Regions from separate parts of the Mesorhizobium sp. M1A.T.Ca.IN.004.03.1.1 genome, predicted to be linked through region 3. Evidence: riboswitches for the same ligand, from Rfam matches in the RefSeq annotation. Region 3 holds a riboswitch; each other region holds the start of a gene.

Region 1 (10,537 bases), on a different contig from region 3:
AAACCTTGCCGAGAAAATCGCGCAGCGCGCCGCGCAGCGAGTCCTGATCGACATCGCGCGCGCCGACGACGTCGAACCCTGCCGCCTGCAGGGTCTGCGCGATCAGGCCGGCGTCATTGGCGGCAGTCGCGAGCTCGCCGGACTGATAGGCGCCGTTGCCAATGACGAAGGCGAGACGTTTTTGCTCTTGCGCGAGCGCACCGGTCGCAGACGCGGCGCCAAAAGCGATGAGAACGATGAGGCTGAGGAATTTTAGAAGCGTCTGCATGGCAATGCGCTGTCCGTTATCCGCCATCCGCCATCCGCTTATTTCAGTAACGCCGAAAGAGCAGGAATGTTTCCCTACAGTGCAAAACTAAGACCTGCAAGAAGGCGGCTTTAGGGCGCAAATTCGTCGGAAAAGAGAGGCTTCAGTTTCTTGCGAACCGGCTCTCGCGGACTACCGGCGCCGCTTCGGCTTCTCCAGCAGCGCGACGGCCTCGACATGCGGCGACCACAGGAACTGGTCGATCGGCGTCACGCTCTTCAGTTGATAGCCGCCGTCGATGAGGATGCGCAGATCCCGCGCCAGCGTCGTCGGATTGCAGGAGACGGCCGCGACCAGCGGCACGTCTGAGCGGGCGATCTGCTTGGACTGATCCTCCGCGCCCGAGCGCGGTGGATCGAAGACCAGGCCGTCGAAGCCGTTCAACTCCTTGAAGGTCAGCGGCCTGCGGAAGAGGTCCCGACGCTCGCTGGTCACCCGCTTCAAGCCGCTGGCGAAGCGGAAGGCACGGTCGAGCGCGGCCAGCGCCGGCGCGTCTCCCTCCACGGCATGCGCTTCCGACTTCGCCGCCAGCCTGAGCGCGAAACTGCCGCAGCCGGCGAACAGGTCGGCGACCTTCTTGGCACGCGACAGGTGCTGGCAGACGAGACCGGCCATCGTCTGCTCGGCGGCCTCCGTCGCCTGCAAGAAGGCGCCGGGCGGCAGGACGACGGCGACCGAGCCGAACTGCACCACCGGCTTCTTCGGCTCGACGATCACCTCGCCGTCGATCGAAAGCCTCGCCAAGCCCGCGGCCATCACAAAATTGGAAGCGATGCGGCGCTGGTTTTCGCCGAGCTTGCCCGCGTCATGGACGGCGACATCGAGGCCGGACGCCGTGGCGGTGACGGTCATGTGGAAGGCTTTCGGCGTCGCGCAGACCAGTCCTGCCAGTCTTCGCAAAGGATCGAGCGCATCAACGATTGCCCGCAGCGAGATCGGGCATTCCTCGATAGGAATGATCTCGGAGGAGAGCGCGCGCACGAAACCGAGCAGCATGCCGGCCTCGGTGCGCCGAGCGCTGAAGACGACGCGGCGGCGCGTGTGCGGCGCGCAAGGCACCAGCGCGTCGATCTGACCAGCGATGCCCTTGATCTTGAGCGCCTGCACCACCCGTTCGCGTTTCCACTGCTGGTAGCCGTCGGCCTCGAAATGCTGCAACGCGCAGCCGCCGCATTCGGTGAAGTGGCGGCAGGGCGGATCAACCCTACGCGGTGAAGCCTCAACAACCGACATCAGCGTCGCGCGGTCCTTCTGGCGCGCGGCGGTGACCGTCTCGCCAGGCAGCGTGAACGGGATGAAGACCTCGCCGCCATCGGCACCGGCGATGCCGTCGCCCTGCGAACCGAGCCTTGTGATGGTGAAGCGCGCGCTCATGGCGATGCCGCGTCCTTGATCGCGGCGAGCAGGAACTCGCGGTTGCCGTCGCCGCCCTCGATCGGCGATGGATGCAGCCCGAGCACGCGCCAGCCCGGCATGCCGGCAAGCCAGTCGCGCAAACCGGCGGCGATGCGCTCGGCCTCGCTCGGGTCCTTGAGCAGTCCGCCCTTGCCGATCGCCTCGCGACCCGCCTCGAATTGCGGCTTGACGAGAAGCAGCGCCCTGGCGCCCTCGCCCGCCAAGGCCAGCGCCGGCGGCAGCGCCAGCTTCAGCGAGATGAAGCTGACATCACAGACCAGGAAATCCGGAACGCGGTCGCCAAGATCGGCGGCGGTCAGGTCCCGCGCATTCAGCCCTTCAATGACCGTGACCCGCCGATCGGCGGCAATTTCCGGATGCATTTGGCCGTGACCGACATCGATCGCCGTGACATGGGTAGCGCCACGCTCGAACAGCACCTGGGTGAAGCCGCCGGTCGAGGCGCCGATATCGAGCGCCTCATGCCCAGAGGGATCGAGGCCGAAATGGTCTAGGCCGGCAATCAGCTTCAGCGCCGCGCGCGACACATAGGCCTGCGCCGGATCGTCGACGGCAACGACACAGTGTGGCGCGACGGGCTGGCCCGGCTTGCGGGCGACTGCGCCGTCGACAGTGACGGTGCCGCGTTCGATCGCGTCGCGGGCGCGGGAACGGCTGGCGAACAGGCCACGTGCGACGAGCAGTTCGTCGAGACGCGGACGCGCGCTGGCGGGCAAAGAGGAACTCATCGGCCTTCATTGGCGAAAGCCGGCGGCGAAGGCAATGGCAGCCCTGTTGAATATGGCGCGGGGCACGGCAGAATGCCGGTGCCTATAGTCCGCTCACCCGGGCGAGGAGGAGCCATGCTGAAGGGAACCTGCCATTGCGGCGCCGCGCACTGGACGCTGGAAGGCGATCCGGGATCGATCACCGCCTGCAACTGCACCCTTTGCCGCCGCTACGGCACGCTCTGGGCCTATGACTATGTCGACGAGCGCATCCGCATCGCAGGTCGGACGAGCTCCTACAGGCGGGTCGAGGTGGCCGAGCCCGCGCTGGAAATCCTGTTCTGTCCGAAATGCGCCTGCGTGCTCGCCTGGCGCGGGTTGCGCCCCGGCTCGAGCGGCCGCACTCGCATCGCCGTCAATGTCAGGCTGGCCCCGCCGGAGGCGGTCGCCGACCTGCCGATCGAGCATTTCGACGGCCTCGAAACGTTCGACGACCTGCCGCGAGACGGCCGCTGCGTGCGCGATATGTGGTTTTAGAAAATAGTCCGCGAGACCGGGCGCTCGACCGCCGGCATCAGGCCGTCATTGTGGGAGGCCTGCTCGCGCGGCTCAGCAGGAGCCGGCGCCGTCGGCGCGGCTTCCTGCGGCACCACCAGTTGGGGAGCCTGCTTGTAGGAGAAGCCGCCGCGGATGTTGCCCATCTTGCCGGCAACGATGTCCATCACCGCCTTTTCGAGGTTGCGGTCGTAACGCGTTTCGGCTGCCACCGGCGCGACCATGGCACTCAGCAGGGCCATGCCGCAAAGGAACGAATTCATTGTTCTTATCCCCTGCCTAGGACCAGGGTTTTAGCAGGGCGCCCGTTGAAAATCGGCCAAAAGACAAGGTAACCGAACGGCCAAATGAAAACGTAAACAAACAGTTGCAGCCGCAGCCAGCAAACTCAATCGGAGAGCTGAGGTTTCGATTCAGGCGCGCTGCGCCTGCATTCCATGGGCGAGTGCGGCGAAAACCGTCCGCACGATGCCGGTCGTGTCGAGGCCCGCGTCGGCATACATCTTCTCAGGCTTGGCGTGATCGGTGAACTCGTCCGGCAAGACCAGCGGGCGCACCTTGAGACCGTTTTCCAACAGGCCTTCATGGGCAAGGAAATGCAGCACCTGGCTGGCGAAGCCGCCGACCGCGCCCTCCTCGACCGTCACGAGAACCTCATGCGAGCGCGCGAGGCGGCGGATGAGATCCTCGTCCAGCGGCTTGGCGAAGCGAGCGTCGGCAACGGTGGTCGAAAGGCCCGCGGCGCCGAGTTCCTCGGCGGCCAGCAGGCAATCCTGCAGCCGCGTGCCGAACGAGAGCAGCGCCACCTTGGTGCCTTCCTTGAGAATGCGGCCTTTGCCGATCTCGAGCACTGAGCCGCGCTCCGGCATGTCGACGCCAACGCCGTTGCCCCGCGGATAGCGGAAGGCGATCGGGCCGCCGTCGTAGTCGGCTGCCGTGCGCACCATATGGCGAAGCTCCGCCTCATCGGCGGCGGCCATGACGACGAAGCCAGGCAGCGAGGCGAGGAAGGTCGTGTCGAAGGCGCCGCAGTGCGTGGCGCCGTCGGCGCCGACGAAGCCGGCGCGGTCGATCGGGAAGCGCACCGGCAGTTTCTGGATTGCCACGTCGTGCACCACCTGATCGTAGGCGCGCTGCAGGAAGGTCGAATAGATGGCGGCGAAGGGCTTGTAGCCTTCGGTGGCGAGGCCGGCCGCGAAGGTCACCGCGTGCTGCTCGGCAATGCCGACATCGAAGGTTCGGGCCGGGAACACCTCGCCGAAGAGGTCGAGGCCGGTGCCACTCGGCATCGCGGCGGTGATCGCCACGATTCGTTCGTCCTCGCGCGCCTCCTGGATCAGGCTCTCGGCGAAGACCTTGGTGTAGCTCGGCGCGTTGGCCGGCGCTTTCGCTTGCGCGCCGGTGATGACGTCGAACTTGTTGACGCCGTGATACTTGTCGGCGGCGGCCTCCGCCGGCGCGTAGCCCTTGCCCTTCTGGGTGACGACATGGATCAGAATGGGACCGTCGCCATTGTCGCGGACGTTCTTCAGCACCGGGATCAGGTGCTCCAAATTGTGTCCATCGATCGGGCCGATGTGGAAGAATCCCATCTCCTCGAACAGCGTGCCGCCGGTGACGTAACCGCGCGCATGCTCGACCGCGCGGGTGATGGCGCTGTCGGCGCGCTTGCCGAGATAGGAGGTCAGCTTCTTGCCGAAATCGCGCAGGCCGAGATAGGTCTTGCCGGAGGCAAGCCTCGCCAGATAGGCGCTCATCGCGCCGGTCGGCGGGGCGATCGACATGTCGTTGTCGTTGAGGATGACGATCAGGCGGGCATTGAGCGCGCCGGCGTTGTTCATCGCCTCGTAGGCCATCCCGGCGGACATGGCGCCGTCGCCGATGACAGCGATGACATTGTTGCGGCCGCCCGCAAGGTCGCGGCCCATCGCCATGCCGAGGCCGGCCGAAATCGAAGTCGAGGAATGCGCTGCGCCGAAGGGGTCGTATTCGCTCTCTGCGCGCCGGGTGAAGCCGGAGAGACCGCCTTCCTGGCGAAGCGTGCGGATGCGGTCGCGGCGGCCGGTCAGAATCTTGTGCGGGTAGGCCTGGTGGCCAACGTCCCAGATCAGCCGGTCTTCCGGCGTGTTGAAGACATAGTGCAGCGCAACCGTAAGCTCGACGACGCCGAGACCGGCGCCAAGATGGCCGCCGGTGTGCGACACCGCATCGATCAGCTCCGCGCGCAGTTCGGTCGCCAGCTGCGGCAGCTCGCTTTCATCAAGCGCCCGCAGATCCGCCGGGATGCGGACTTTGTCGAGGAGCGGCGTGTCAGGCTTCGGGTTCACTCTGGGACGGCCTGTCAACTTAACCTTGGGTTAACCTTCAAATATGCGCTTTGCTATGCGCGAGATAGGCTGACGGCGCGCCAATGTAAATGCGTGTCAGTGACGCGCCTGGCGCAGGACGTCCATCCTGCGCTAACCTTCCGGCAGCGGAATGAATTCTTCCTCATCGCCAGGAACGATATCGAAGCGGCCCGTCTTCCATTCTTCCTTGGCCTGCTCGATGCGTTCTTTCGAGGACGAAACGAAATTCCACCAGATATAACGTTTGGAGCCCAGAGACGCTCCGCCGAACAGCATGAAATGCGCGCCGCGCTCGGACGACACGACGATTTCCTCGCCCGGTTTGAACACCAAAAGCCGATCGGCCGGGAAACGGTCGCCGGCAATCGAAACCTCGCCCTCCAGCGTGTAGATGGCGCGTTCCTCGGCGTCGCCGGGGATTTTGACGCTGGCGGCCGCCGCCAGCCGCAGATCGGCATAGAGCGTTTCCGAGGCGGTCGCGACGGGCGAGCGCAGCCCGGAAAATTCGCCGATGACGACGCGGCCGCTAACGCCCTCGGCATCGATTTCGGGCAGTTGGACGACCGACGTGTTCGCGAACACCGGGGCGATTTCTTCCTTGCTGTCCGGCAGCGCCAGCCAGGTCTGCAGGCCGGAAATCGACATCGGCGCGCCGCGCAATTCCTCGGGCGTGCGCTCGGAATGAACGATGCCGCGGCCGGCGGTCATCAAATTCACGTCGCCCGGCGCGATCACCATTTCGGTGCCGAGCGAGTCGCGATGCCTGATCTTGCCGTCGAACAGATAAGTGACGGTGGAAAGCCCGATATGCGGATGCGGGCGCACGTCGATCGCATGGCCGGCGCGCAGGATGGCCGGACCCATGCGGTCGAAGAAGATGAACGGACCGACCAGCCTGCGCTTCGCCGTCGGCAAGGCGCGGCGAACCTCGAAGCCGCCAATGTCCTTGGCGTTGGGAATGACCATAAACTCGATCTGGTCGCAGGCGAAGGCGTCGCCGGCCTCGGGATCGTTGCCCGGAAAGAAGCTCATGACCGGCGTCAGGCGAAGCGGAGCGCGGATCGGGCCTTCGCCTTGGCGGCCTCTTCCTCGCGGTTGCGCGGATGCTGGGCGGTTTCGAGGCTGTCAAGCAGCTCGCGCGCGGCGGCGGCGATCGCCTCGACGGCGTGGTTGAAGGCATGCTCGTTTCGCTTGGACGGCTTGGTCGCGCCGCTCAGCTTGCGAACGAACTGCAGCGCCGCGTCATGGACCTCGTCGTCGGTCGCCGGCGGATCGAAGTTGAACAGGGTCTTGATGTTTCGGCACATGCTTGAACTCCTTACCTGCTTTCTGCCCGAACCGGTCTGAGATTGTGCACCGAGGTGTGTTGAGATTCAGGTCAGTCCGAGCCTAAAATGGCAGGTTCCGAGAACCGGAGCGGAGCGTACTTGAAGCACCTGAGCACCGGAAGCGCAGGAAGCCGCCGTTTAAAGGCCGGCCTCACCTGAATATCAATACACCTCACTCGGCGTCGAGCGGCTCCGTTCCAACCGGCTTGCCGTCGCGCGAAAGCCTGATCTTCTCGACCTTGTCCTCGGCGGTCTTGAGCAGGCGGTCGCAATGGGCCTTCAGCGCCTCGCCGCGCTCGTAGATCTTGATCGACTGGTCGAGCGGAACATCGCCGCGCTCCAGATCATCGACGATCTTCTCCAGCGCGTCGAGCGCCTGTTCGAAGCTCATCGCCTTGACGTCTTGGTTAGCTTCATCAGCCATCATTCATCCCTTCATCAGCCGCCCGACATGGGCGGCGACCGAAAATGCCAATCCTTGCAGATCGTAACCGCCCTCCAGCAGGCTGACGAGCCGGTTGCCGCTGTGGCGCCCGGCGCGCTCCATCAGCTGGCCGGTCGCCCAGTCGAAATCATCCTCGGTCAGGTTGATCGCGGCCAGCGGATCGCGATGGTGCGCATCGAAACCGGCGGAAATGATGATCAGATCCGGCTGGAAGGCGTCGATCGACGGCAGCACGCGCGACAGGAAGGCGTCGCGGAACGTGTCGCTGCCGGTGCTCGGCGCAAGCGGCGCGTTGACGATGTTGCCGGCGCCGGTCTCGCTCTTGGCACCGGTGCCCGGATAAAGCGGCATCTGGTGGGTCGAGCAATAGAGCACCGACGGATCGTCCCAGAAAATGTCCTGCGTGCCGTTGCCGTGATGCACATCCCAATCGACGATGGCGACGCGCTCGGCCAGATGCTTCTCCTGCGCATAACGGGCGGCGATCGCCGCGGTGTTGAACAGGCAAAAGCCCATCGCGGTCGCTTTTTCGGCGTGATGGCCGGGCGGACGCGCGGCAACGAAGACATTGGCGGCACGGCCCTCGAACACATCGTCGACGGCGGCGTTCGCCGCGCCGATCGCCGTCACCGCGGCCTGCCAGCTTTTCGGGCTGGCGCTGGTGTCGGCATCGATCGAGACGATCCCCGTCTCGGGAATCGCAGCGCGGACACGGCCGACGAAATCCTCCGGATGCGCGTAAAGGATAGTCGCCTCGTCGCCTTCCGGCGCCTCGACGCGGTCGAGGGCCGAAAAAGCCTCGTCGTCGAGCACGCGCTCGATGGCGCGCAAACGGTCGGGCCGCTCGGGGTGGCCGGGCGGCGTGAGGTGTTCCAGGAATACCGGATGAGTGTAAAGACGAGTGGTCATGGCGCCTAATCTAGGCACCTGTCGCACGGATAGCCATGTTTCAGCGCCGAATGATTGGGGAAATCGCGCCCAATCGTGTCGCTGGCGGCATTGGCCCGGCTTCGGCTTCGCGATAAGGTCGCGTCGCTGCCTGGTGCCCGCAACGCGGGAGAATCGGGAACACGGTTGAAATCCGTGGCGTGCCCAACGCTGTGAGGGGGACCGCGCCGGCAAACGCCACTGTCCCAGACGGGAAGGCGCCGGATGCGGGTCGATCCCGAGCCAGAAGACCGGCCCGGCAGACATGGTCATCCGCATGGTCAGGCGGAGGACTGCTTATCGCAAGGGGACAAGCGATGCAGGCACGAACAGCCGCCGCCGGCGGCGATGACTTTGACCAATTGGCGCGCGACGCCGTCTACCGGGCCATGTTCACCCGGCGCGACGTGCGCAGCCATTTCCTTGCCGACGATCTCGACGACAGCGTTTTGGCGCGGCTGCTCACCGCGGCACACCACGCGCCGTCGGTCGGCTACATGCAGCCCTGGAACTTCATCATCATCCGGGACGCCACAAGGCGGCGGCAGGTGCGCGACCTGTTTTTGGCCGCGCGCGAACAGGAACTGCCGGCGATCGAGGCGGACCGGCAGGCGCTCTACCGCAAGCTGAAGCTCGAGGGCATCTGCGAAAGCGCGCTCAACCTGTGCATCACCTGCGACCGCCAGCGCTCGAAGAACTCGCCGCTCGGGCGCTGGCACAATCCGGAGATGGACCTCTACAGCACCGTCTGCGCGGTGCAGAATTTCTGGCTCGCGGCGCGGGCGGAAGGCGTCGGGGTCGGCTGGGTGAGCATCATCGAGCCCGAAGCGCTGAAGCGACTGCTGTCGATCCCCGAGCACGTCACGCCGATCGCCTATCTCTGCGTCGGCCGCGTCTCGGAATTCGCTCCAAGGCCCGACCTCGAAGCGCATGGCTGGGGCAAGCGCCTGCCGCTGCCCGAGCTGGTGATGAGCGAGACCTTTTGCGGCGCCGGCGAGGCGCCGCTCAAATCGGCGATCGCTCGTCTCGGAGAACGATTAAAGCCTTAGAACCGCTCGGCGTTCCATAGACCCGCCCCAACCGCAACGCGCCATCGCGCTTCGCGTTTGCGCAATGGCGCATTGGAAATGCCTGACCGTCGTTGCCCGCTCAGAAAACCGGGGATTGTTCGCGCATCGCTCGACAACGTGACGGTTCTTCCTGGCGTGATTGGGCCGGATCTCCGCACTCGCTTCCTCACGGCTAACCCTGTGCCAAGCGATGTCGTTCTCGGGCTTCAACGTCTGGCGAATTCACCGGCGTTCGCAATTAAATTCTGTCTTCTCATGTGAATAGGCAGATTGAGCTGGGCTACGGCGCTTATTGTCGGGCGATAGATGAGACCCGGCGTGTTCCCATTCCACAAGGCGATCGGCGCGGAACGGATGCATGCGCGACTGCGCGAACTCACCCGATATTGGGTAGGTCTCGTCCAGGACATTCCCGGTTTCAGGCTCCATACGCCGACCGACACGGACAGCCTCGCTGCGATAAGTCTGTTTTCGATCGACAGCATCGACATGCAGCAACTCGAGCGCGACCTTCGCGAGAAACACCAGGTCCACGTGAAATACCGCAAGGTCGAGCACGTCGAGGGTTTGCGGGTTTCGCCACACATTTACATGCTTAAGCGCGATCTTGATGCCTTTGTCGCCGCGCTGCGAAGCGCTGTGGAGTGAACCGACGAATTTTCTCTGGCTGTGCCCGACCTTAGCCGTCTGCTGTCTGGCGAATAGCGTTTTCGCAGTCGAGGGGTGCAGGATGGCAGCGCCGCTATTTGCGCTTAAAGCTGCCCAGGCCTGCACCCTGACAAGAGTCAATAGTTTCGCTCAAGGCGGTGAGCGTGGTCTGCATTTTTGAGGTCGATCAATGCGCCAAGTCTACGTGAGTGGATCCTATCTACCGGAAAGCGAGGCCCGTATCTCGGTCTTCGATCGGGGCTTCCTGTTCGCCGACGGAGTCTATGAGGTCACGCTCGTTCTTGATGGCAAGCTCGTCGATTTTGCCAGTCACATGGCGCGCCTGCGGCGATCGCTCCGTGAGCTCGATATGCCGTTCTCCCTGACCGAAGCAGATCTTTTGAAGATCCACAGGGAGCTCATTGGACGGAACAATGTATCCGAGGGACTTGTCTATTTGCAGATCACCCGGGGCGCGGCCGACCGCGATTTCATATTTCCTACTCGGGATACGCCCAACACCGTGGTGCTCTTCACACAAAAGAAGGCATTTGTCGAAAATCCGGTCGCCATACGCGGCCAGCACGTCATAACCGTGGAAGATCTCCGGTGGCGGCGCTGCGACATCAAAACGGTGCAACTCCTGTATCCCTCCATGGCCAAAATGCAGGCGAAATCACGCGGCGCCGATGACGCATGGCTAGTGAGGGATGGTTACGTCACGGAAGGCTCTTCCAACAACGCCCATATCGTGACTTCGGATGGGACGATCGTCACGCGGGATCT
Region 2 (10,537 bases), on a different contig from region 3:
TCGAGATCGCGAACGATGCCTCGGCGCGCGCCGGCTCGTTCTGGCGGGCGCTGCGGCGCGCGCTTCTGGTCCAGCTCGCCAATCCGAAGACGGCGATCTTCTACGCCTCGATGTTCGCGGCCATGCTGCCGGCCTCGCCGCCGCTCTGGATGCTCTTGGTCCTGCCGCCGCTGCTCTTCCTCAACGAATTCGTCTGGTACGCGGTCGTCGCCTTCGCCTTTTCCTCCAGCCGGCCGCGCGCGGCCTATCTCGGCACCAAGCACTGGATCGACCGCGCCGCCGGCGCCGTGGTCGGCGCGCTCGGGATCAAGCTGATGTGGGAAGGCATGGCCGCCGCGCGGCGGGGTTTTGCCGGGTGAGGTGAGGTCGAGGCCCGAGCGGGCAGGCAACATCTCTCGCCGAGATCGTGAAACCTTCTGATTTTTGAGCCGTTGTCGGCTGATGTCTGAAGCAAAGCTCAAGCCAAGATCGGCCGACGGCGCCCAGCCGCGCGGTGCCGGGAAGTCGCGCCCCGCAAAGACGGGCGCAGCGAAGGCACCCCCGGGCAAGACGCGGCCGGAAAAGTCGCCGCCGGAAAGCTTGCATCCGGAAAGACCCCGCGAAAAGAAGTCGCAACCGAAGCAATCGCCCGAGCACGAGGAGCCGGCCGAAGCGACGCCGGAGGCCGTCGGCGAACCGGCGCCGCCGCCGCCGGAATCCGTCGAGCCCGGTCCGAAGCTGACGCCCGAGGAGGCCGAGCAGGCGCGCAGGAAGTACCTGTTTAGGCGGTTCTGGATCAGCGGGCGCGGCTACTGGGGCCGGAATGGCGACAAGCTCGCATGGCCGTTTACGATTGGGCTGCTGGTGCTGATCTGCGTCAATGTCGGCTTCCAGTATGGCATCAATGTCTGGAACCGCGCCTTCTTCGACGCCATCGAGCAGCGCAATGTCCACACCGTCTATATGCTGAGCGCCGTCTTCGTGCCGCTGGTCGCCGGAAGCGCCAGCCTCGTCGTCGCTCAGGTCTATCTGCGCATGACGATCCAGCGCCGCTGGCGCTCCTGGCTCACCACATCTGTCATCGCGCGCTGGCTGGCCAGCGGCCGCTACTATCAGCTGAACCTCGTCGCCGGCGACCACTCGAACCCCGAAGCCCGTCTCACCGAAGATCTGCGCATCGCCACCGAGTCCCCCGTCGATTTCATCTCCGGCGTCCTCAACGCCTTCCTGTCGGCCTCGACCTTCATCGTCGTTCTGTGGACCATCGGCGGCGCGCTCACCTTGCCGCTCGGCCGCGAGAGCATCACCATCCCCGGCTTCCTCGTCGTCACCGCGGTCATCTACGCCGCCATCACCTCGACCTCGATGGTGGTCATCGGCCGCCATTTCGTGCAGCTTTCGGAGCGCAAGAACCAGGCGGAAGCCGAATTCCGCTATACGCTGACGCGCGTGCGCGAAAACGGCGAAAGCATCGCGCTGCTTGGCGGCGAGGCGGAGGAGCGCAGCGGCATCGACAGGAATTTCGGCCATGTGCTGAGGCAATGGGCACTGCTGACCGGACAGCACATGCGCACCGCGATTGTCTCGCAAGGGTCGATGCTGTTCGCGCCGGTGGTGCCGGTGCTGCTCTGCGCGCCGAAATTCCTCGAAGGCTCGATGTCGCTCGGCCAGGTCATGCAGGCGGCCTCCGCCTTTGCCATCGTGCAGGGCGCGTTCGGCTGGCTGGTCGACAATTATCCGCGCCTGGCCGATTGGAACGCCTCGGCGCGCCGCGTCGCTTCGCTGATGATGTCGCTCGACGGGCTGGAGCGCGCCGAAGAGAGCGAGTCCTTTGGGCGCATCCGGCGCGGCGAGACGCAAAACGGCGCCATGCTCAGCCTGGACGATCTCTCCGTCACCCTCAACGACGGCACCGGCGTGGTCAAGGAGACGAAGGTCGAGATCAACCCGGGCGAGCGGGTGCTGGTCGCCGGCGAATCCGGCACCGGCAAGTCGACGCTGGTGCGGGCCGTCGCGGGCCTGTGGCCCTGGGGCGGCGGCAGCGTCAATTTCCATGCCGGCAAGCGGCTGTTCATGTTGCCGCAACGCCCCTACATCCCGACCGGCACGCTGCGGCGCGCGGTCGCCTATCCGGCCGCCGCCGAAAACTGGACGGTGGACGAGATCGACGCCGCCCTCGACAAGGTCGGCCTCGGCTACCTGCGGGACAGGATCGAGGAAGAGGCGCCGTGGGACCAGACACTCTCCGGCGGCGAAAAGCAGCGCCTCGCCTTCGCGCGCCTGCTGCTGCACGAGCCAGACATCGTCGTGCTGGACGAGGCGACCTCGGCGCTCGACGAGAAGAGCCAGGACAAGATGATGCAGACGGTGATCCAGGCATTGCCGAAGGTCACGGTCATCAGCGTCGCCCACCGCGCCGAGCTGGAAGCTTTCCACAGCCGCAAGATCACGCTGGAGCGGCGCGAAGGCGGCGCGAAGCTGGTCAGCGATGTGGAGCTGGCGCCGCGCAGGGGCAAGCGCAACGTGTTCGCGCGGGCGCTGTGGGGGAGCGGGGCGAGAGGAGGGCCGGCGCGCTGAGGGCGGCATCAAGGGCAGGCAAGAACGTCCGAGATGGTGATCGGACCGCTGGGGTCGCGCTTCGGCCGGATGGCAACCTTGACGTCACCAGAGGCCCAGGTCTGTAATCGCCGCAGGCCAGGGAGAGGCGACCCCCATGGAAAAGATCATCCTCGACTGCGATCCGGGGCACGACGATGCCATCGCCATCCTGCTTGCGGCCGGCAACCCGGACATCGACCTTCTCGGCATCACCACGGTTTCGGGCAACCACAATGTCGAGAACACCACGCGCAATGCGCTCTCCGTATGCACGGCCTACGGCATAAGGTGCCGGTGGCGAAAGGCTCGCCCGGCCCGCTGATCATCGACCAGGTGCTGGCCGTCGAGATCCACGGCGAGACCGGGCTCGATGGCCCGGAGCTGCCGCCCGCCTCGTTCGAGCTCGACAAGCGCCATGCCGTCGACTTCATCATCGAGACGGTCATGGCGCATGAGCCGAAAACCGTCACGCTGGTGCCGGTCGGGCCCTACACCAACATCGCTCTAGCCGTGCGCAAGGAGCCGCGCATCGTCGAGCGGGTGAAGCGGGTCGTCGCGATGGGCGGAAGTTTCACGCGCGGCAACATCACGCCGGCGGCCGAGTTCAACGTCTATGCCGACCCGGAGGCCGCAGACGTGGTGTTCCGCGCCGCTTGGGACGTCACCATGGTGGGGCTTGACCTCACGCACCAGGCCTTGGCCACCCCCGACCTGCAGGACAGGGTGCGCGCCGTCGGCGGGCCGCTCGCCAAATTCATCCTCGACATCTGGGAATTCATTGCGACCACGCATGGCGGCCTGCTGCAGATAGCCTATCCCGCCGTCCATGACGCCTGCTGCGTGGCGGCGATGATCGACGCAGGCGTCTTCACCACCGAGAAGGCCGATATCCGCGTCGAGCTTGCCGGACGGTGGACCAAGGGCATGACGGTCTGCAATTTCGAGAAGCTGGGCGGCATGCGCCATTTCGGCGGCACGGCGAGCGAGCAGGTCGATTTCCGCCATACCGTGGCGATGAAGCTCGACCATGCGAAATTCTGCGACCTGATCGTCGATGCGCTCGAGCGCCTCACCAGTCAAAAGGCGTGAGGCGCTCCAGGGGCAAGGCCTAGCCGGCCCTCACAGCAGGAACGATTGCCTGTCGCGCAATGTGGCGCTGATGCGGCGATGCCGGTCTCGATCTCGCGCTTGTTGGCCAGGATCGCATCGCCGGCCGCACCCTCGACCATCGATCGCAACAGGTGGGCCTGGCCGACCAGCACCGCGTCCTTGTCGGCCAGCGCGACGAGCGTTGCGGCTTCGAGCCGGTAGCGCGGGCGCCTTGCCGCCCTGGGCGACTCTCAAGCCTCCAGGCCCGCGCACGCCAGGAAGTGGGAGAGAATTGGCCCGGCGAAGCCGAGACGGCCATTTCGACGAGAGCCCGGCGTCGGCATCAGCAACCGGCACTGGCACGGTGGTGTCCTTGTTCTGTTGCTTTTTAGTTGAAACTAATTTGAAAGTTACCCGTTAGCAGCGCGTAGGCGAGCTCAAACTTGCCCTGCTGTCGACAGCTAAGTTGAAAGGAGAAGTCCTAAGCCTTTTTCAGTGCTTGGCGTTGCCGAGACCGCTTTTCTATCATTCGTCTTTCGAGCGGCCTCCAGCCGCGCCGGTCACCGCCGAGGCCGATGCCTGGCAGGGCGGAGAAGTCGCCATCGCTCGGCACGCATTCGCGCGACGAAGGCTTCGCAGACCGCTGTCGAGCGGAACGCTCGATTGAGGAGCCACACAAGGTTGGCCTTGGAACAAAGGTCTGGCCATGAAAAAATACCTAGCAGCCGCGCTGGCGATCGCCATCCCGATCGGGCCTGCCTCGGCGCTTGACGTCGGCGTGGGCGGCAAGGTCGGCGGCATCGGCGTGGGCGCCGGATTGGGCGCCGGTTCGCAAGGCGTGTCGGCGGGCGTGGGCGCCAGTGCCGACGGTGTCGGCGGCGCAAACGTCGGCGCATCGACCGGCGGCGGATCGCTCGGCGTCAATGCCGGCGGCAATCTGGGCAGCACCAGCACAGGCGTGTCGACAAGCGTGGGCGCCGCCGCCGCGGGCGACGATCCTTCCGCCGTCAGCGGATCGGCTGCCTCTGCGCAGAACCCGGCCGCGGTGCCGACAGCCCCTGCTTTGGCCAAAAGCGCGACGCAGACCATTGTGCTGCCTCCAGTGCTGAGACCCTCCAGATCCGCCGGCGGCGACCTCCGGCGGGTCACCAAAGGCTATCGCATCGCGCCGCTGTCATCTCCGAAGGCGATACCCGGCACGCCGGCGGCCGTAGTGCGCGCCTGTCGCGCCGCGATCGCGGCGGCCGCCAAGCCCCTCGGCGCCGTGCGTGTTTACACGGTCAGCGCCGGCCCCTTGCGTCAACGCCGAAGCGGGCTCAACGCGCCGATCGAGGTGCGCATAGACTATGACGGGCGAGGCGGCATCGAAGTGAGGCAGGCGAAAGTCGGCTGTCGCCTAAATGCGAAGGGCGCGGTCACCGCGGTGATTTAGGCAAAGGCACAACGGCCGTTGCCATCCTTCCTGCCGGTTGCAACCTCGGCGGTTTGGCAATTCCTCGCCCCCACAAGGTGGACGGGAGAGGTGGCTCGGCGCAGCCGAGACTGAGCGGGGGAGCGCCATATCCGACAACCCTGCCGGCCGCAGGCGCGGACCTCGGCCGGCTGCAGACAAGGCGCCCGCGCTTCGGCTAGAGTTCCGCCGGGCGCAAAAAAGATCGTCGAAGGGGAGCATCGCGATGAACGAAGTCAGGCCGATCGCCGAGATCGCCAGCTATCACGCCCATATCTACTACGGCGGGGAGGCCGAGCGGCAGCATGCCGAATGGCTGCGCCAGCGCATCGCAGAGCGCTTCCGCGTGCGCCTGGGCAACTGGCGCGACGAGCCGGTCGGCCCGCACCAGCAAGCCATGTACCAGGTCTCCTTCGCCACCGAGATCTTTGCCACGCTGGTTCCCTGGCTGATGCTGAACCACGGCGGCCTGAGCATCCTCATCCATCCCAACACCACCAACCCCAAGCGCGACCACCTTATCGACCCGATCTGGATCAACCGGGCACTGCCGGTGAAGGGCGACGTGCTTGGCGAAGAGAACGAGGCGGAAGAGGCGCTGGAGGTGAATACCGAGCCGACGCTGGGGGTTTAGGGGAGGGCAGCGACATCTGGTATTACCCTGCTGCCGGTTCGTTGCCGACCTGCTCGCCCGCATCGGACACGCCATAAGGCGGGCTGAACGAAGTCTGCCGTGGAAATGGAAACGTCGATCATCGAACGCCATCGCTGCAAGAATGGCTCACGGACGAAACAAGTATCAGTCACGAGAGAACCGGGCTCGGGTACGGGAGATCTTGCTGCGCGATTGGGATCCGATCGGCGTCTCCGCCATACCACAGGCTGCCAACGAATATGACGCCTACGCAGATACAGTTTACGTCTTGTTGATGGACGAAAGCGCCACCGCGAACGACATCGCAGGCTATCTATTCGAAGTAGCCACCGAGCATATGGGATTGACGGACCGCGGACAGCTGGCTGAGAGAAGCGATCGGGTGGCCAAACTTCTGGTCAGTTCCCGACCTGAGTTCGGCAATCACTGACGGCACCTTCGTCGAATACCAGAACCACCGCGGCCTTTGCCGGAGGGTTACACAAGCGCAGGCGCCAGGGCGGGAACTGGCGATGGGGCTATCTTGGGTTTATAGTCCTCTATGACTTCCGTGATGGCGGTCAATAATGGTTCGAACCTCCCAAAATTGATGCTCCCTTTATTGGCTGCGACCACCTTGGTGGCGAACGTTTTTTTCCCGTAGAACTTGGTGCCGTCCTTCTCGGAATTTGTCCTGTCAAATTTCTTGCCTTCGTATGTCGTGTCGAGGAGGATCTGTTCGAAGAGACCTTCGATAGGTGTATCAGCTGCGCCAACTTTGGGAATGGGCACGACATAGAGATTTGACTCCAGATGATACCATGCATGAGAGCCGTCCACCTTCTTCCCAGTTCTGTTCTCAATGACTTTGAAAAGCGGTTTGGACCCGTCATCAGAGTCGGCTACCAAGATCAGGGGGTTCTTGGGAGCGATCTTGAACTTTCTCGTTCGGCTGGAATAGGTGTTCACGAGCTTCAGCAACTCACCACTTCCACCACCTAACTGCTGAACTGACGCCGACGTCTTAGTGTACTTGAAAAGCTTGACCTTAAGGTCCCCAACCGCATTGGTGAGAGTGGGATACTTCGCAGCAAGCGCCTGAATGGCGGACTTGATGTATATGTTATCCGTCACGCCCTCGCATAGGATAACGGGGCGATCCACGCCATAGAGGTCTGCATAGTTGAGAAACCTCTCGAAAAGCTTGAAGCTAGACCACAGTCTTTGCTGGCTGCCCTTGACCTGGTCGTCCTTATCGTCGGCTGTCTGACGATGCTTGGGCCCCTTACCGCGAACCTGGTAGATATAGGCTAAGCGGCCTCGAAGCTTTCGGATCGAGAATGGCTGCTTAGTGCCGCCGACATCAATATGGCACTCGCCCTTCTTGAAAAGGTGATCGCACATGGCACTGACGGTCGCGTAGTAGTCGGCTGAGATGTTCACCTTCTGATTCACGACGACGCCTGTAACCTCCTGACGGGAATAATGGTACTGCATGCGCGTCTTCTTCGGGTTAATTTCGAATCCTGTACGGGCGATAGCATCAAGCAGTTTTGGGCCCGCCGCCCATAAATTGATGCTGCCGAGTTCGCGCATGCCAATTGCAATCGGAAAGTGTTTTTCACTCGTCGAGAATGTAATATCGTCTGCATATCGGGTGTACCTGCAATGATATCGCCTCGCCAATTCATTAAGCCGGATATCGAGGATGCGGCCGATTAAGTTCGAAATAACCGGTGAGCACGGACTTCCTTGAGGTAATTGGTTTTCGTGGCACGCAATCTGTGCGAGCACGGTGGCGACCTTTGGTTTCAAAGCGAAGTCGTTGTTTTTTGAGAAATATCCGAATACGCGGCCGAAGTTGATGGACGGAAAAAAGTCCTGCAGGTCGACATTGCAGACGTAGCGCCGGCCGCGGTGGTTCTCTCCGTTGGTCATAATGGAAAGCTTCTTCTTAAACCCATGTGCGAGGATGCAATCGCGCTCCTTCACTCGCGCCTGTTCCAACTGCTGTTCAATCAGAAGCAAGTCCTGAGCGAGCCGCTTTTGAATCACTTTTAATGTATTGTGGGGAGCCTTGATTGTGCGAACGCCTCCCGATTTTTTGGGCACCGTGAATTCGCGGTATTTTTGATGTGTGGGGAGTTTATAGAGCGCGTATGAAATGTGCGCTGGTTTAAGGTCCAGGATATGGGCGATGTCGGAGAGATCCTCTGCATCCCTATACTGCTCAAGTTTTAGCGATACGACTGTCATAGGAAAGGGGACTTGCGGATACTCTTATGCGATCTAGCGTATTGTAGACTCGATGTATTGCTCTTCGTTGCCCCTTCGGGAAGCACTAGAGCCACGTTGCTTTCACCTGTGGAGAGTCCCCACAGAAAAATCTATCCGCAAGCCGACCGGATTGCAGCAAATGGAGGTGGGGCCGGCAAGTGAAATTCCCTGTTATCAACAAGCATTTGAGGCGATTTGATCGGCGGGTTCACCTTGCGAAAATTCAGCCATTTGATCAATGCGTAGTGTATGAGCAGCATTCCCGGCCGGAGCGGGAGGCCGACTGCCAGGCGGCCTGGCTGACCAAGGAATCCGGCGACAGGCAAATGGTCTCGACAAGGGCCGTTTCCTCGCGATTCCAAACCTCGATGCGGAAATTGTCCTCTTGGATCTTTGCCATATCGTCGCCTCCCGCGCCGCAGCGCCTGCCGCAGCCCTCTCGTCACGATGGCGTGAGAGGCGGCTGGCCGGCGGAGTTGTCGATTGACTGACCAATCGCGGTGTGGCGAATTCGCGCTGATGGTTCCCTTCGGGGATCAAAAGGGAACGCGGTGCGGAGAAATCCAAAGCCGTGGCTGCCCCCGCAACTGTAAGCGGCGTGCCGGTTTCACGATGCCACTGGCTGCATGGGCCGGGAAGGCGAAAGCGGCGGGAATCCGCGAGCCAGGAGACCTGCCATCATGGACGTCAAAGCAGAACATCGGACGGGGTGATCCGGTGTGCGCGCCTGGCCGGAGGGCGGGGCGAGTTCCCTGCGATGACAGGCAACGTCAAAGGCAGAACCATGCTGATCCAACTATCGAAAATGCTGAACAAAACCGCGCCGGACCTGAAGGCCAGGCTGATTACAATCTACGGGGCGCTCGCCATTCTCAACGTCGGGGCGTGGCTGTGGGCTTTCGTCGCCTTCCACGACAAGCCGACATTGCTTGGCGTCGCTCTCGTCATTTATGGCCTCGGCTTGCGCCATGCCGTCGATGCCGACCACATAGCGGCCATCGACAATGTCACGCGCAAGCTGATGCAGAACGGCAAACGGCCGGTCTCCGTCGGCTTCTTTTTCGCACTCGGCCATTCGACGATCGTCGTCATCGTCGCTGCGGCTATCGCGGCGGCAACGTCCCTGCTCGGCCGTTTCCAGAGCCTTCAGGAGATTGGCGGCACGATCAGTACCGGCGTTTCCGCACTCTTCCTGCTCGCCATCGCGGCGATGAACATCGTCATCTTCTTCTCGATCTACAGAAGTTATCGGCGGGTGCGGGCCGGTGGGGCGTTTGTCGAGGAGGACCTGGACCTGCTGCTCAACAATCGCGGCTTCCTGGCGCGCGTCTTCCGCCCGATGTTCCGGCTGGTGTCGGGCAGCTGGCACATGTTCCCACTTGGTTTCCTCTTCGGCCTTGGTTTCGACACCGCGACCGAAGTCGCCATGTTCGGCGTGTCCGCGGCACAAGCGGCCAAGGGCGTGCCGTTCGAAGCCATTCTGGTCTTCCCGGTGCTTTTCGCGGCCGGTATGTCACTGGTCGACACGACCGATGGTGTGATGATGCTCGGCGCCTATGAGTGGGCCTTCGTCAAGCCGATCCGCAAACTGTACTACAACATGACGATCACCCTGGTGTCGGTCCTTGTCGCAGTACTGATCGGCGGCATCGAGGCGCTCGGCCTGATCGGTGACAAGCTCGGTCTGTCGGGCGGCTTCTGGAACGGCGTCGGCACGCTCAACGACAATTTCAACAATCTGGGCTTCGCCATTATCGGCATCTTCATCGCCGCCTGGGCGATCTCCTACCTCGTCTACAAGGCCAAGGGGCTGGATGATGTGGAGAGCGCATCCGCAGCAAAGAATTCATAAACCGCCGGCTGCGGCTGGCTGCAGCAGGCCAGCCGCATCTCTCTGCCATCAGACCCCGGCGGGCTGCCAGCCTGCCTCCTTGAAGCGCCTCGGCAACAGAAAGCCGACGGCGGCAAAGGCGACGATCGCCAGCCCCGTCAGCGGTGCCCGGCTTGACATTTTTGTTCCCATTTTGTTCACTGTTGGCCAGACAGCAACAGGAGATAGCCGGCCCGTGCGCACGCGCTTCAAAGGCATGCTGAGGACCCGTAGCCCAAGCCTTTGGAAGTGTGACGGAATTCTGCGCTTGGATAAGCCAGGGGTTAAGGCCTCGGATAAGCCCCATAATCCATAAGCCAGTATCCAGAGTCCAAATATCCAGAATCCAGAACAGAAAAGCTGGCGCTTTTCTGTTCCAAAAAAGCGGGAGGGGAAGGCAAAAAATGGGAGCAGCGCAGGCCATTCGGCCCACGGCGGGACGGCGAGGGCTCGGCGGCGCCTCCTCAGGATGCAAACGCCTTCACGTCAGCCCGCCGATCTGCTCATCGCCGTCCAGCTCCGCCCCGCGGGCGACAACCACGTTGGCGAGCGGCGCCGAAAGCGTCCAGCGAACGAGGCCAGGCAGCCGTTCCATGGAGGCGCTGCCGGAGAGGCTGGTGGGGACGACGCGCTGGAGAAC
Region 3 (10,537 bases):
AGTTCGGCGCGCGGCAGGGTCGAGGCTTCGATCAGCCGCTGGTCCTCGTCATGGCTTTCGCCCGGCAGCAGCGCCAGCTTGATGCCGCGCTCGCGTGCGACCGCGGCGAGCTGGTCGGAGCCATAGCGCCACCAGTCGTAGCCGCCCAGGATGCGGACGAGGACCACCTTGGCGTGACGGGCAACGCTGTCGATCCAGAGGTCCACCGACATCGGATGGCGGAGATCGCGAAGTGCTGCCAGCCGCATCGACGGCAGCCGCGCGGCGTCGGCCTTCCACGCAGCGGCGAGGCCGGCGAGATCGCTGTCGGTGAAGGACAGGGCCACGACATCCGCAGGCGTCTGCCTGAGGTCGATCGGCTCGGCGAGATCGTCGAGCGAGGCGGATGTCGTGGTGAGGATGTGCATCGCGGTTCGGTCTTGCCTCAGCCGGCGAGGATACGCTCGATCGCCGGGCGGTTCAGCCCCTTGAGGCCGATGACGACGAGCCGCGATCGGCGGTCGTCGTCCGGCGTCCAGGCGCGGTCGTAATAGTGATTGACGCGCGGGCCGACGGCTTGGAGCAGCAGCCGCATCGGCTTGCCGCCCACCTCGACAAAGCCTTTGACGCGCAGAACGTTTTCCTGCTCGGCGGCGAGAGCGACGCGCTTTGCCAGCTCATCCGGACTGGCGATGGACGGGATATCGAGGACGAAGGAGTCGAAATCGTCATGCTCATGGTCGAGCTCGTCATCGTGATGGGTCTTGCGGTTCTTGATGTCGTCCTCGACGGCGAGGCCAAGACCGAGCAGCACCGACGGGTCGACCTTGCCCTGTGCGGTCGGCACGACCTTGACCGCGCGCGCCACGTGCTCGCCGATAACGGCATTGGCGCGGACTGAGCCCGCCGCGTCCATCAGATCGCTCTTCGACAGGATGATGAGGTCGGCGCAGGCGATCTGGTCCTCGAACACCTCTTCGACCGGATCATCGTGGTCGAGGGAATCGTCGGCGGCGCGCTGCGCCTGCAGGGCGTCCATGTCGGAGGCGACGCGGCCGTCGGCCAGCGCCGGACCGTCGACCACCGCGATGACGCCATCGACCGTGACGCGGCTCTTCACCGTCGGCCACTGGAAGGCCTGGACGAGCGGCTTCGGCAAAGCGAGGCCGGAGGTTTCGATCAGGATGTGGTCGACCTTCGGCGTGCGCGACAGGATCTGGTCGAGCGCCGGCACGAAATCGTCGGCGACGGTGCAGCAGATGCAGCCATTGGCGAGCTCGACGATATTTTCCTCTGGGCAGGTGTCGATGCCGCAGCCTTTCAGGATCTCGCCGTCGATGCCGACATCGCCGAATTCGTTAACGATGATCGCCAGCCGCTTGCCCTTGGCGTTTTCGAGCAGGTTGCGGATCAGCGTGGTCTTGCCGGCGCCGAGAAAGCCGGTGACGACAGTGCAGGGAACACGGGAGAGGGATGCGGTCATGTCAGTCCTTCAGCAGGTCGAGGGGAGGGAGGCGGGCAACCAGGCCGCGCTTGAGGGAATCGGGCCGGCCTCGCCAGGGGATGAGGCCGTCGGTCGAGGTGGCAAAGAGCTTTGCGCCGGTGACGAGGTCGGCGCCGCTGGTCGTTTCCAGGTCACCGAAGACATAGCTCCAGCAGCCGTCGCGCAGCAGCGCCGCGCTCAGGCGGCGTTTGCAATTGCCGAGACACTCGACGGTGCGGATGCGGATTTTCTCGTCCGGCGCGGCGCGGCGCGCGTCTTCGGCAAGGAGGGCGCCGGCGCGCGGATGCGCGTCCGAACCGGTCTCATCGCGGCAGGAGGAGCAGACGATGACGGTCACTTCCGATAGCGCGTCGCGAGGTTCGGACGAAATGTCCGCGGTATTAGCCGGAAAACTGACGTTGCGATCCAAAACCAGGCTCCTTGCCCGGAAAACCCGCCGAGCGATCGGATTCTCATGTCTCAGACGGCAGGTCTCCTGGCTCGCGGGTCGTCGCCTTGCGCCGCCTTCCCGGGAACATCCCAGTGGTTTTCGGCTGAGGCTCGTCGCTCACAGTTGCGGGGACAGCCGCGGATTTGGGTTTTCCCGCACCGCATTCCCTCTTGGCTCCTCCCCTTGCCGGGAGGAGACCGTCTGCGGCGGATTTAGGCTTAGAGGTGCTGGCATGTCAACGCGCGGCTACGACACCGAAATGTCGGCCAACGCCGGCCCAAGGTCGCCGCCCGGCATCACCTCGATGGTTTCCAGGCCGAGCCATGCCTGCATCTGTTTCAACTCATCGAAGAGCTGTGCGGCCGTTTCGGCGGGAGCGCCGGCTTCGGCAAAAGCCGCATGGACGCGCAGCACTCCGGCCGGGCGGTCAGCTCTCAGATCGACCCGGGCAACGATCCGGTCGCCGAGTAGGAAAGGCAGCACGTAGTAGCCGTACTGGCGCTTCTCGGCTGGCGTGTAGATCTCGATGCGGTAGCGGAAGCCGAAGAGCTTCTCGGTGCGCGTGCGTTCGAAAACCACCGGATCGAAGGGCGCGAGCAGGGCGCGAGCCTCGATGCGGCGCGGAAAGCGGGCATCCTTGTGGAGATAGGCGGGCTTGTCCCAGCCTTCGACCTTCGCCGGCAGCAGTTCGCCCGTCTCGACCAGTTCCTCGATCCTGGCCTTCGTATCGCCAGGCGCCAGGCGGAAATAGTCACGCAGATCGCCATAGGTGGCGATGCCGTGGGCGCGCGCGGAAATGCGCAGCAATTCGCGATGCGCGTCCTCGACCGAGGGCACCGGCAGGTCGAGGATGGCCTGCGGCAGAACCCGCTCGGGCAGGTCGTAATAGCGCTCGAATCCTCGCCGGTAGGCGGTGGTGATGCGCCCGGCCCAGAACAGCCATTCGAAAGCGTGCTTGGCCTCGCTCCAGCCCCACCATCCGCCATTGCCCTTGTGGCCTTCGATGTCGGAGGCGGCGATCGGCCCGCGTTCCGCGACTTGCCCGTAGATCTCCTCGATCATCGCCTTGCGCTCGCGGCCCCATTTGGCGAGGCCGAGATACATTTCCTCGCCTTTCTCGGCCCGCTGCATGCGCCAGCGCATCAACGGATAGGTCTCGACGGGCAGGAAGGAAGCCTCATGGGCCCAGTATTCGAAGACGGTTCGCTTGCGCGTGAGGGCCGCGTTGTCGAGCAGCGCAAGGGGGTAGGGGCCGAGGCGCGAATAGAGCGGCATATAGTGGGCGCGCACCACGGCGCTGACGGAATCGATCTGCAGCAGGCCAGTTCGGGAAAGCACACGGGCGAGATGGCGACGATCGGGCGTGCCGGCCGGCCGCGCATCGGTAAAACCCTGCGCGCCGAGCGCAATGCGCCTTGCGGCGGCGAGCGAGATCTTTTCCTTCATCCAGCTACCTTGCCCTGATCCTTTGCCGGGATTTCCAGTCGGTGATTCCGGCCATGCTAACAGGCAAATGGCGGGAGATATGTCAGGATAGAAAAGTGGACTAAAACATGAAGGAAATCAAACAGGAGCGGATCGGACCAGTTTCTTCCGATATGGCGTCCAGGGCCGGATTTTGAACAAGGTTTGACTTGCGTCGCCGAAACCGCTGCGCTAACCCTCGCCGCGTCGCAGCATAGGCCACCTAAAACGGTTCAGCGGGTTAAACTGTCACGCTTCCGCCTTAGAGTCCGTTGCTGTAATCAAAGTGAACTGGCCGCCGAAGGAAAGTCGTCGCATGAGCGCACTCCTAAGTTCGTATCTGCCCATCGTGCTCTTCATCGGAGTGGCGATGGTTGTCGGCCTGGCGCTGATCGTTGCGCCGTTCCTGGTTGCCTACCGCAATCCCGATCCGGAAAAGCTTTCCGCCTATGAATGCGGGTTCAACTCATTCGACGACGCCCGCATGAAGTTCGACATCCGCTTCTACCTGGTGTCGATCCTGTTCATCATCTTCGATCTCGAGGTCGCCTTCCTGTTCCCGTGGGCGGTGTCCTTCTCCAAGCTCGGCATGCTCGGCTTCTGGTCGATGATGGTGTTCCTGGCGGTGCTGACCATCGGCTTTGCCTATGAATGGAAAAAAGGAGCGCTGGAATGGGATTGAACGACAGTTCAGGCACCCTCGTCGCGCCGAAGCCCAAGGGCATCATCGATCCCAACACCGGCAGGCCGGTGGGGGAGGACGATCCCTTCTTCCTCGAGATCAATAATGAGCTGGCCGACAAGGGCTTCCTTGTCACCTCGACCGAGGCGCTGATCACTTGGGCGCGCAGCGGCTCGCTGATGTTCATGACCTTCGGTCTCGCCTGCTGCGCGGTCGAGATGATCCACACCTCGATGCCGCGCTATGACTCGGAGAGGTTCGGCGTCGCGCCGCGCGCGTCTCCGCGCCAGTCCGATATCATGATCGTCGCCGGCACACTGACCAACAAGATGGCGCCGGCGCTGCGCAAGGTCTACGACCAGATGCCGGAGCCGCGCTACGTCATCTCGATGGGTTCGTGCGCCAATGGCGGCGGCTACTATCACTATTCCTATTCGGTGGTGCGCGGCTGCGACCGCATCGTGCCGGTCGACATCTATGTCCCCGGCTGCCCGCCGAGCGCCGAAGCGCTGCTCTACGGCATTCTCCTGTTGCAGAAGAAGATCCGCCGCACCGGCACGATCGAACGGTGAACCAATGGCCTTGGCGTTGCACGAACTCTCCACCTATCTCGGCGAGAAGCTCTCCGGCCGCATCGGCGAAACGGTGCTTGCTTATGGCGAACTGACGGTTTGCGTCGAGCCGGGCAACCTGACCGAGGTCGCGACCTTCCTGCGCGACGACCCGCGCTGCCAGTTCGTCTCGATCATCGACATTTGCGGCGCCGACTATCCGTCGCGTGCCAAGCGCTTCGACGTCGTCTACCACCTATTGTCGCCGAAGCAGAACGTCCGCATCCGCCTCAAGGTCCAGGCCGACGAGGAGACGCTGGTGCCGTCGCTGACCGGCGTCTATCCCGGCGCCGACTGGTTCGAGCGCGAGACCTATGATCTCTACGGCGTGCTGTTCTCGGGCCATCCGGACCTGCGCCGCATCCTCACCGACTACGGCTTCGAGGGGCATCCGCTGCGCAAGGACTTCCCACTGACCGGCTTCGTCGAGGTTCGCTACGACGACGAGGCCAAGCGAGTCATCTATGAGCCGGTGGAATTGAAGCAGGAATTTAGAAACTTTGACTTTTTGAGCCCATGGGAGGGAACGGATTACGTCCTTCCGGGCGATGAAAAGGCGAAGCCAAATTGAGGCGCCACAATGGCTGAAACCTCCGTCCGCAATTTTAACATTAACTTTGGGCCTCAACACCCTGCTGCGCACGGGGTTTTGCGTCTCGTGCTGGAGCTGGACGGCGAGGTGGTCGATCGCGTCGATCCGCATATCGGCCTGCTGCATCGCGGTACCGAGAAGCTGATCGAGGCCAAGACCTATCTGCAGGCGGTGCCCTATCTCGATCGGCTCGACTATTGCGCGCCGATGAACCAGGAGCATGCCTTCGCGCTCGCGGCCGAGCGCCTGCTCGGCATCGAGGTGCCGAAGCGCGGCCAGCTGATCCGCGTGCTCTATTCCGAAATGGGCCGCATCATGTCGCACATCCTCAATGTGACGACGCAGGCGATGGACGTCGGCGCGCTGACGCCGCCTCTGTGGGGCTTCGTCGAGCGCGAGAAGCTGATGGTGTTTTATGAGCGCGCCTCCGGCTCGCGCATGCATGCGGCCTACTTCCGGCCAGGCGGCGTGCATCAGGACCTGCCGCAGAGGCTGATCGAGGATATCGGCAAGTGGATCGATCCGTTCCTGAAGTCGGTCGACGACCTTGACGCCTTGCTCACCGGCAACCGCATCTTCAAGCAGCGCAATGTCGACATCGGCACGGTGTCGCTCGCCGACGCCTGGGCCTGGGGTTTTTCGGGCGTGATGGTGCGCGGCTCGGGTGCCGCCTGGGACCTGCGCAAGGCGCAGCCCTATGAATGCTATTCCGAGATGGATTTCGACATCCCGATCGGCAAGAACGGCGACTGCTACGACCGCTATCTCGTGCGCATGGAAGAGATGCGCCAATCGGCCAAGATCATGCGCCAGTGCGTCGAACTTCTGCTCGGCAAGGAGAGCGCCGGACCGGTGTCGAACCTCGACGGCAAGGTGGTGCCGCCGAAGCGCGCGGCGATGAAGCGCTCGATGGAAGCGCTCATCCATCATTTCAAGCTCTATACCGAGGGCTATCGCGTGCCGGCCGGCGAGGTCTATGCGGCTGTCGAGGCGCCGAAGGGCGAGTTCGGCGTCTATCTCGTCTCCGACGGCACCAATAAGCCCTATCGCTGCAAGCTGCGCGCGCCGGGTTTTGCGCATCTGCAGGCCATGGATTTCCTGTGCCGCGGCCACATGCTGGCCGACGTCACCGCCGTGCTTGGCTCCCTCGACATCGTGTTTGGTGAGGTCGATCGCTAAATGTCAGTCCGCCGTCTCGCAGATGCCAGCGTCCAGCCAGCCTCCTTCGCCTTCAACGAGGCGAACGCCGCGGCGGCGCAGCAGTGGATCGCCAAATACCCGAAGGGACGCGAGCAGTCGGCCATCATCCCGTTGCTCATGATCGCTCAGGAACAGGAAGGCTGGGTGACGAAAGCGGCGATCGAGACGATCTCGGATATGCTCGGCATGCCGCGCATCCGCGGCCTCGAGGTCGCCACCTTCTACACGCAATACCAGCTCAATCCGGTCGGCACCCGCGCCCATATCCAGGTCTGCGGCACCACGCCCTGCATGCTGCGCGGCTCGGAAGCGCTGATGGATGTGTGCCGGTCTAAGATCCATCACGACCAGTTCCATACCAACGACAACGGCACGCTGTCGTGGGAGGAAGTCGAATGCCTCGGCGCCTGCGTCAACGCGCCGATGGTCATGATCTTCAAGGACACGTTCGAAGACCTGACGCCGGAGCGCCTTGCCGAGATCATCGATCTCTATGAAGCCGGCAAAGGCGCCGAGGTGAAGCCCGGTCCGCAGAACGGCCGCATCGGTTCGGAGCCGGCCACGGGCCTGACGACGCTGAAAAGCGAGAAGGCAATCCTGAAATCCACCCGCGACAAGGAAGCCAAGGCCGCCGCGAAGGCAGCCAGACAAGCCGCTGCCGCAGCGCCCGCTGCTGCATCCGCCGCCGTCGTCTCGCAGGCGCCTGCCGCGCCGCCCTCGGCCCCTGTCGGGCCATCGAAATCCGGCAAGCCGAAAACCGACGCGCCCGAAACCAGTCCGGCACTAAGGACACCGTCGCCGGTCAAGGTTTCGCCCGCCACCGAGAAGGCGGCCAGCGTCAGGGCGCCGCGCCACTCCGCAGCCAATGCCAACCAGGCTTCTCCGGAAGTCGAGGCGGTTTCGAAGCCGCGCAGCGGGCCGAAGCCCAAGGCCGAGCCGGCGTCCGCCTTCAAGTCGCCGGAAGCGAAGCAGCCTGCGACCAAGACGGCCAAGCCTTCGCTCGAGGACAAGAACCGCCCGGCTGGGATCGCGCGTCCGGCAACGGTCGACGATCTGAAGCTGATCTCCGGTGTCGGTCCGAAGATCGAAGGCGTCCTGCATTCGCTTGGCATTTATACTTTCGCGCAGGTCTCTGCGTGGAGGAAGGCCGAGCGCGAATGGGTCGACGGCTATCTCAATTTCCGCGGCCGTATCGAGCGCGACGACTGGGTGAAGCAGGCCAAGGCGCTCGCCAAGGGCGGCGTCGCCGAGTACATCCGCGTCTTCGGCAAGAAGCCGGTCTGAGGGACGAACAATGCTTCAGGACAAAGACCGCATCTTCACCAACATCTACGGCCTCTTCGACAAGTCGCTGGCCGGAGCGCAGGCGCGCGGCATGTGGGACGATACACCCGGCCTGATCGCCAAGGGACGCGACTGGATCATCAACGAAATGAAGGCAAGCGGCCTGCGCGGCCGTGGCGGCGCCGGCTTCCCAACCGGCCTGAAATGGTCGTTCATGCCCAAGCAGAGCGATGGCCGGCCGAGCTATCTCGTCATCAATGCCGACGAATCCGAGCCCGGCACCTGCAAGGACCGTGACATTCTGCGCAACGATCCGCATACGCTGGTCGAGGGCGCGCTGGTCGCCGGTTTCGCCATGGGCGCGGTCGCTGCTTACATCTATGTGCGCGGCGAGTTCATCCGCGAGCGCGAGGCGCTGCAGCGCGCCATCGACGAGGCTTATGCGGCCAAGCTCATTGGCAAGAACAACACCTCCGGCTACGACTTCGACGTCTATATGCACCACGGCGCCGGCGCCTATATTTGCGGCGAGGAGACGGCGCTGCTCGAAAGCCTCGAGGGCAAGAAGGGCCAGCCGCGACTGAAGCCGCCATTCCCGGCCAATGTCGGCCTTTATGGCTGCCCGACCACGGTCAACAACGTCGAATCCATCGCCGTCGCGCCGACGATCCTGCGCCGGGGTGCTGCCTGGTTCTCGTCATTCGGCCGGCCGAACAATGCCGGCACCAAGCTCTTCTGCGTGTCCGGCCACGTCAACAATCCGTGCACTTTCGAGGAGGCGATGTCGATCCCGTTCCGGGAACTGATCGAGACGCATTGCGGCGGCATTCGCGGCGGCTGGGACAATCTGCTCGCGGTCATCCCGGGCGGCGCTTCGGTGCCGCTGGTGCCGGCCGAGCAGATCATCGACGCGCCGATGGATTTCGACGCGCTGCGCGACCTCAAATCCGGCCTCGGCACTGCGGCCGTCATCGTCATGGACAAGTCGACCGATATCGTGAAGGCGATCGCCAGGCTTTCCTACTTCTACAAGCATGAGAGCTGCGGCCAGTGCACGCCGTGCCGCGAAGGCACCGGCTGGATGTGGCGGGTGATGGAGCGGCTGGTGCGCGGCGAAGCGCAGAAGCGCGAGATCGACATGCTGCTCGATGTCACCAAGCAGGTCGAGGGCCATACGATCTGCGCGCTGGGCGATGCCGCGGCCTGGCCGATCCAGGGCCTGATGCGGCATTTCCGCGGCGAGGTGGAGCGCCGCATCGACGAGTTTTCGCGCAACGCGCACCGGGTCGAGCCGGTGATGGTGGCGGCGGAATAGATTTGCAAGACGGGCTTTGCCCGGGACGGAAAGCAGGGGCGGGGCGTACGAAGAAACGACCAGGAGATGTCTATGGCGCCGTATTCGATAGCCTACCCGCTGATGCCTTATTTGGACGAACTCGAGAAGATGAACCCGGACCTGACCAAGATGATGCCGCGAGAGATGGCCAGCGCCGTCAACCTGATGGCGCATCCTGTCGCGGGCGTGGCTGCACTATCGGCGGTAGGCATCGGTTTCGCCAACCATGCCCTGGGTGTCTGGCTGGGCGCGTTCTCCGGCGCCGTCGAAGCCTCGCAGCGCATGCTCCAGCCGTTCCTCGACGATCTCGAGGCGCGGACCGAAGCTGCCAACAATTCGTCCAAGGCGCGCAAGGCGACCGAGACGCTGATCGCCGAGGCGCAGACCTTCGCCAGGGATGTGACCGACATCGCGGCGAACGTCAGCGCTGAGAAGGCGCTCGACGCGAGAGGCGACACGGTAGCCGGAACGGCCGCGACCGGTCTGATGCCGGAAGATTTCAGGCAGCCCAAGGCGATCGACAAGCCGGCAAAGCCGTCCGACCTGAAGGCGATATCGGGCATCGGGCCGAAGCTGGAGAAGGTGCTGAATGGTCTTGGCATCTGGTCCTACGACCAGATCGCTGCCTGGACCGCGGAAGAGATCGCCTGGGTCGAGGATTACCTGTCGCTCGCCGGCCGCGTCGGCCGCGACGACTGGACTGGCCAAGCGGCGGCGCTGGCCGCCAAATAGTGAGATGAAATGCCGGGCGTAGTCGCGCCCCGGAACGAAAGATTGCGGGAAATCCGCGAGGGTTTGAGGCGAATGGCAAAGCTCAAGGTCGACGGGAAAGAGATCACGGTACCCGACCATTACACGCTGCTGCAGGCGGCCGAGGACGCCGGCGCGGAAGTGCCGCGCTTCTGCTTCCATGAGCGGTTGTCCATCGCCGGCAATTGCCGCATGTGCCTGATCGAGGTGAAGGGTGGCCCGCCCAAGCCGCAGGCCTCCTGCGCCATGAGCGTGCGCGACCTGCGCCCCGGCCCGAACGGCGAAGCGCCGGAAATCTTCACCAACACGCCGATGGTCAAGAAGGCCCGCGAAGGCGTGATGGAGTTCCTACTGATCAACCATCCGCTGGATTGCCCGATCTGCGACCAGGGCGGCGAGTGCGACTTGCAGGACCAGGCGATGGCCTTCGGCGTCGACTCCTCGCGCTACCATGAGAACAAGCGGGCGGTCGAAGACAAGTATATCGGTCCGCTGGTCAAGACGGTGATGAACCGCTGCATCCACTGCACGCGCTGCGTCCGCTTCACCACCGAGGTCGCCGGCATCTCCGAACTCGGCCTGATCGGCCGCGGCGAGGATGCCGAGATCACCACCTATCTCGAACAGGCGATGACCTCGGAGCTCCAGGGCAACGTCATCGACCTTTGCCCGGTCGGCGCGCTGACCTCCAAGCCGTTCGCCTTC

What was found. A riboswitch is a leader RNA that binds a small molecule or an ion and turns the genes downstream of it on or off. The one in region 3 is predicted to bind cobalamin.
Region 1: it holds a riboswitch for cobalamin, as region 3 does, so the genes downstream of both, bluB (5,6-dimethylbenzimidazole synthase) here and EOD29_RS01255 (DUF1636 family protein) in region 3, are expected to answer to the same signal.
Region 2: it holds a riboswitch for cobalamin, as region 3 does, so the genes downstream of both, EOD29_RS12040 (HoxN/HupN/NixA family nickel/cobalt transporter) here and EOD29_RS01255 (DUF1636 family protein) in region 3, are expected to answer to the same signal.

What each region holds. Positions count from the first base shown of each region.
Region 1 covers NZ_RZTV01000002.1:491,175-501,711, forward strand. Annotated here, with positions in the region: gene EOD29_RS08300 (caspase domain-containing protein) at 1-295, opposite strand, end outside; gene EOD29_RS08305 (class I SAM-dependent RNA methyltransferase) at 440-1,681, opposite strand; gene EOD29_RS08310 (TlyA family RNA methyltransferase) at 1,678-2,451, opposite strand; gene EOD29_RS08315 (GFA family protein) at 2,566-2,967, shown strand; gene EOD29_RS08320 (hypothetical protein) at 2,964-3,248, opposite strand; gene dxs (1-deoxy-D-xylulose-5-phosphate synthase) at 3,399-5,312, opposite strand; gene EOD29_RS08330 (pirin family protein) at 5,445-6,365, opposite strand; gene EOD29_RS08335 (DUF2277 domain-containing protein) at 6,374-6,640, opposite strand; gene EOD29_RS08340 (exodeoxyribonuclease VII small subunit) at 6,834-7,085, opposite strand; gene EOD29_RS08345 (histone deacetylase family protein) at 7,089-8,015, opposite strand; cobalamin riboswitch at 8,130-8,308, shown strand; gene bluB (5,6-dimethylbenzimidazole synthase) at 8,351-9,082, shown strand; gene EOD29_RS38015 (hypothetical protein) at 9,326-9,892, opposite strand; gene EOD29_RS08360 (D-amino-acid transaminase) at 9,942-10,537, shown strand, end outside.
Region 2 covers NZ_RZTV01000003.1:340,857-351,393, forward strand. Annotated here, with positions in the region: gene EOD29_RS12005 (LysE family transporter) at 1-359, shown strand, start outside; gene EOD29_RS12010 (ABC transporter ATP-binding protein/permease) at 442-2,556, shown strand; partial or broken gene EOD29_RS12015 (nucleoside hydrolase) at 2,693-3,666, shown strand; gene EOD29_RS12020 (hypothetical protein) at 4,373-5,098, shown strand; gene EOD29_RS12025 (DOPA 4,5-dioxygenase family protein) at 5,343-5,750, shown strand; gene EOD29_RS12030 (hypothetical protein) at 5,953-6,201, shown strand; gene EOD29_RS12035 (retron Ec67 family RNA-directed DNA polymerase/endonuclease) at 6,249-8,006, opposite strand; gene EOD29_RS35940 (hypothetical protein) at 8,263-8,427, opposite strand; cobalamin riboswitch at 8,531-8,722, shown strand; gene EOD29_RS12040 (HoxN/HupN/NixA family nickel/cobalt transporter) at 8,812-9,879, shown strand; gene EOD29_RS12045 (HWE histidine kinase domain-containing protein) at 10,379-10,537, opposite strand, start outside.
Region 3 covers NZ_RZTV01000001.1:253,344-263,880, reverse strand. Annotated here, with positions in the region: gene cobN (cobaltochelatase subunit CobN) at 1-407, opposite strand, end outside; gene cobW (cobalamin biosynthesis protein CobW) at 425-1,462, opposite strand; gene EOD29_RS01255 (DUF1636 family protein) at 1,464-1,892, opposite strand; cobalamin riboswitch at 1,931-2,130, opposite strand; gene EOD29_RS01250 (winged helix-turn-helix domain-containing protein) at 2,160-3,359, opposite strand; gene EOD29_RS01245 (NADH-quinone oxidoreductase subunit A) at 3,694-4,059, shown strand; gene EOD29_RS01240 (NADH-quinone oxidoreductase subunit B) at 4,050-4,631, shown strand; gene EOD29_RS01235 (NADH-quinone oxidoreductase subunit C) at 4,636-5,241, shown strand; gene EOD29_RS01230 (NADH-quinone oxidoreductase subunit D) at 5,251-6,441, shown strand; gene EOD29_RS01225 (NADH-quinone oxidoreductase subunit E) at 6,442-7,746, shown strand; gene nuoF (NADH-quinone oxidoreductase subunit NuoF) at 7,757-9,061, shown strand; gene EOD29_RS01215 (NADH-ubiquinone dehydrogenase) at 9,134-9,814, shown strand; gene nuoG (NADH-quinone oxidoreductase subunit NuoG) at 9,887-10,537, shown strand, end outside.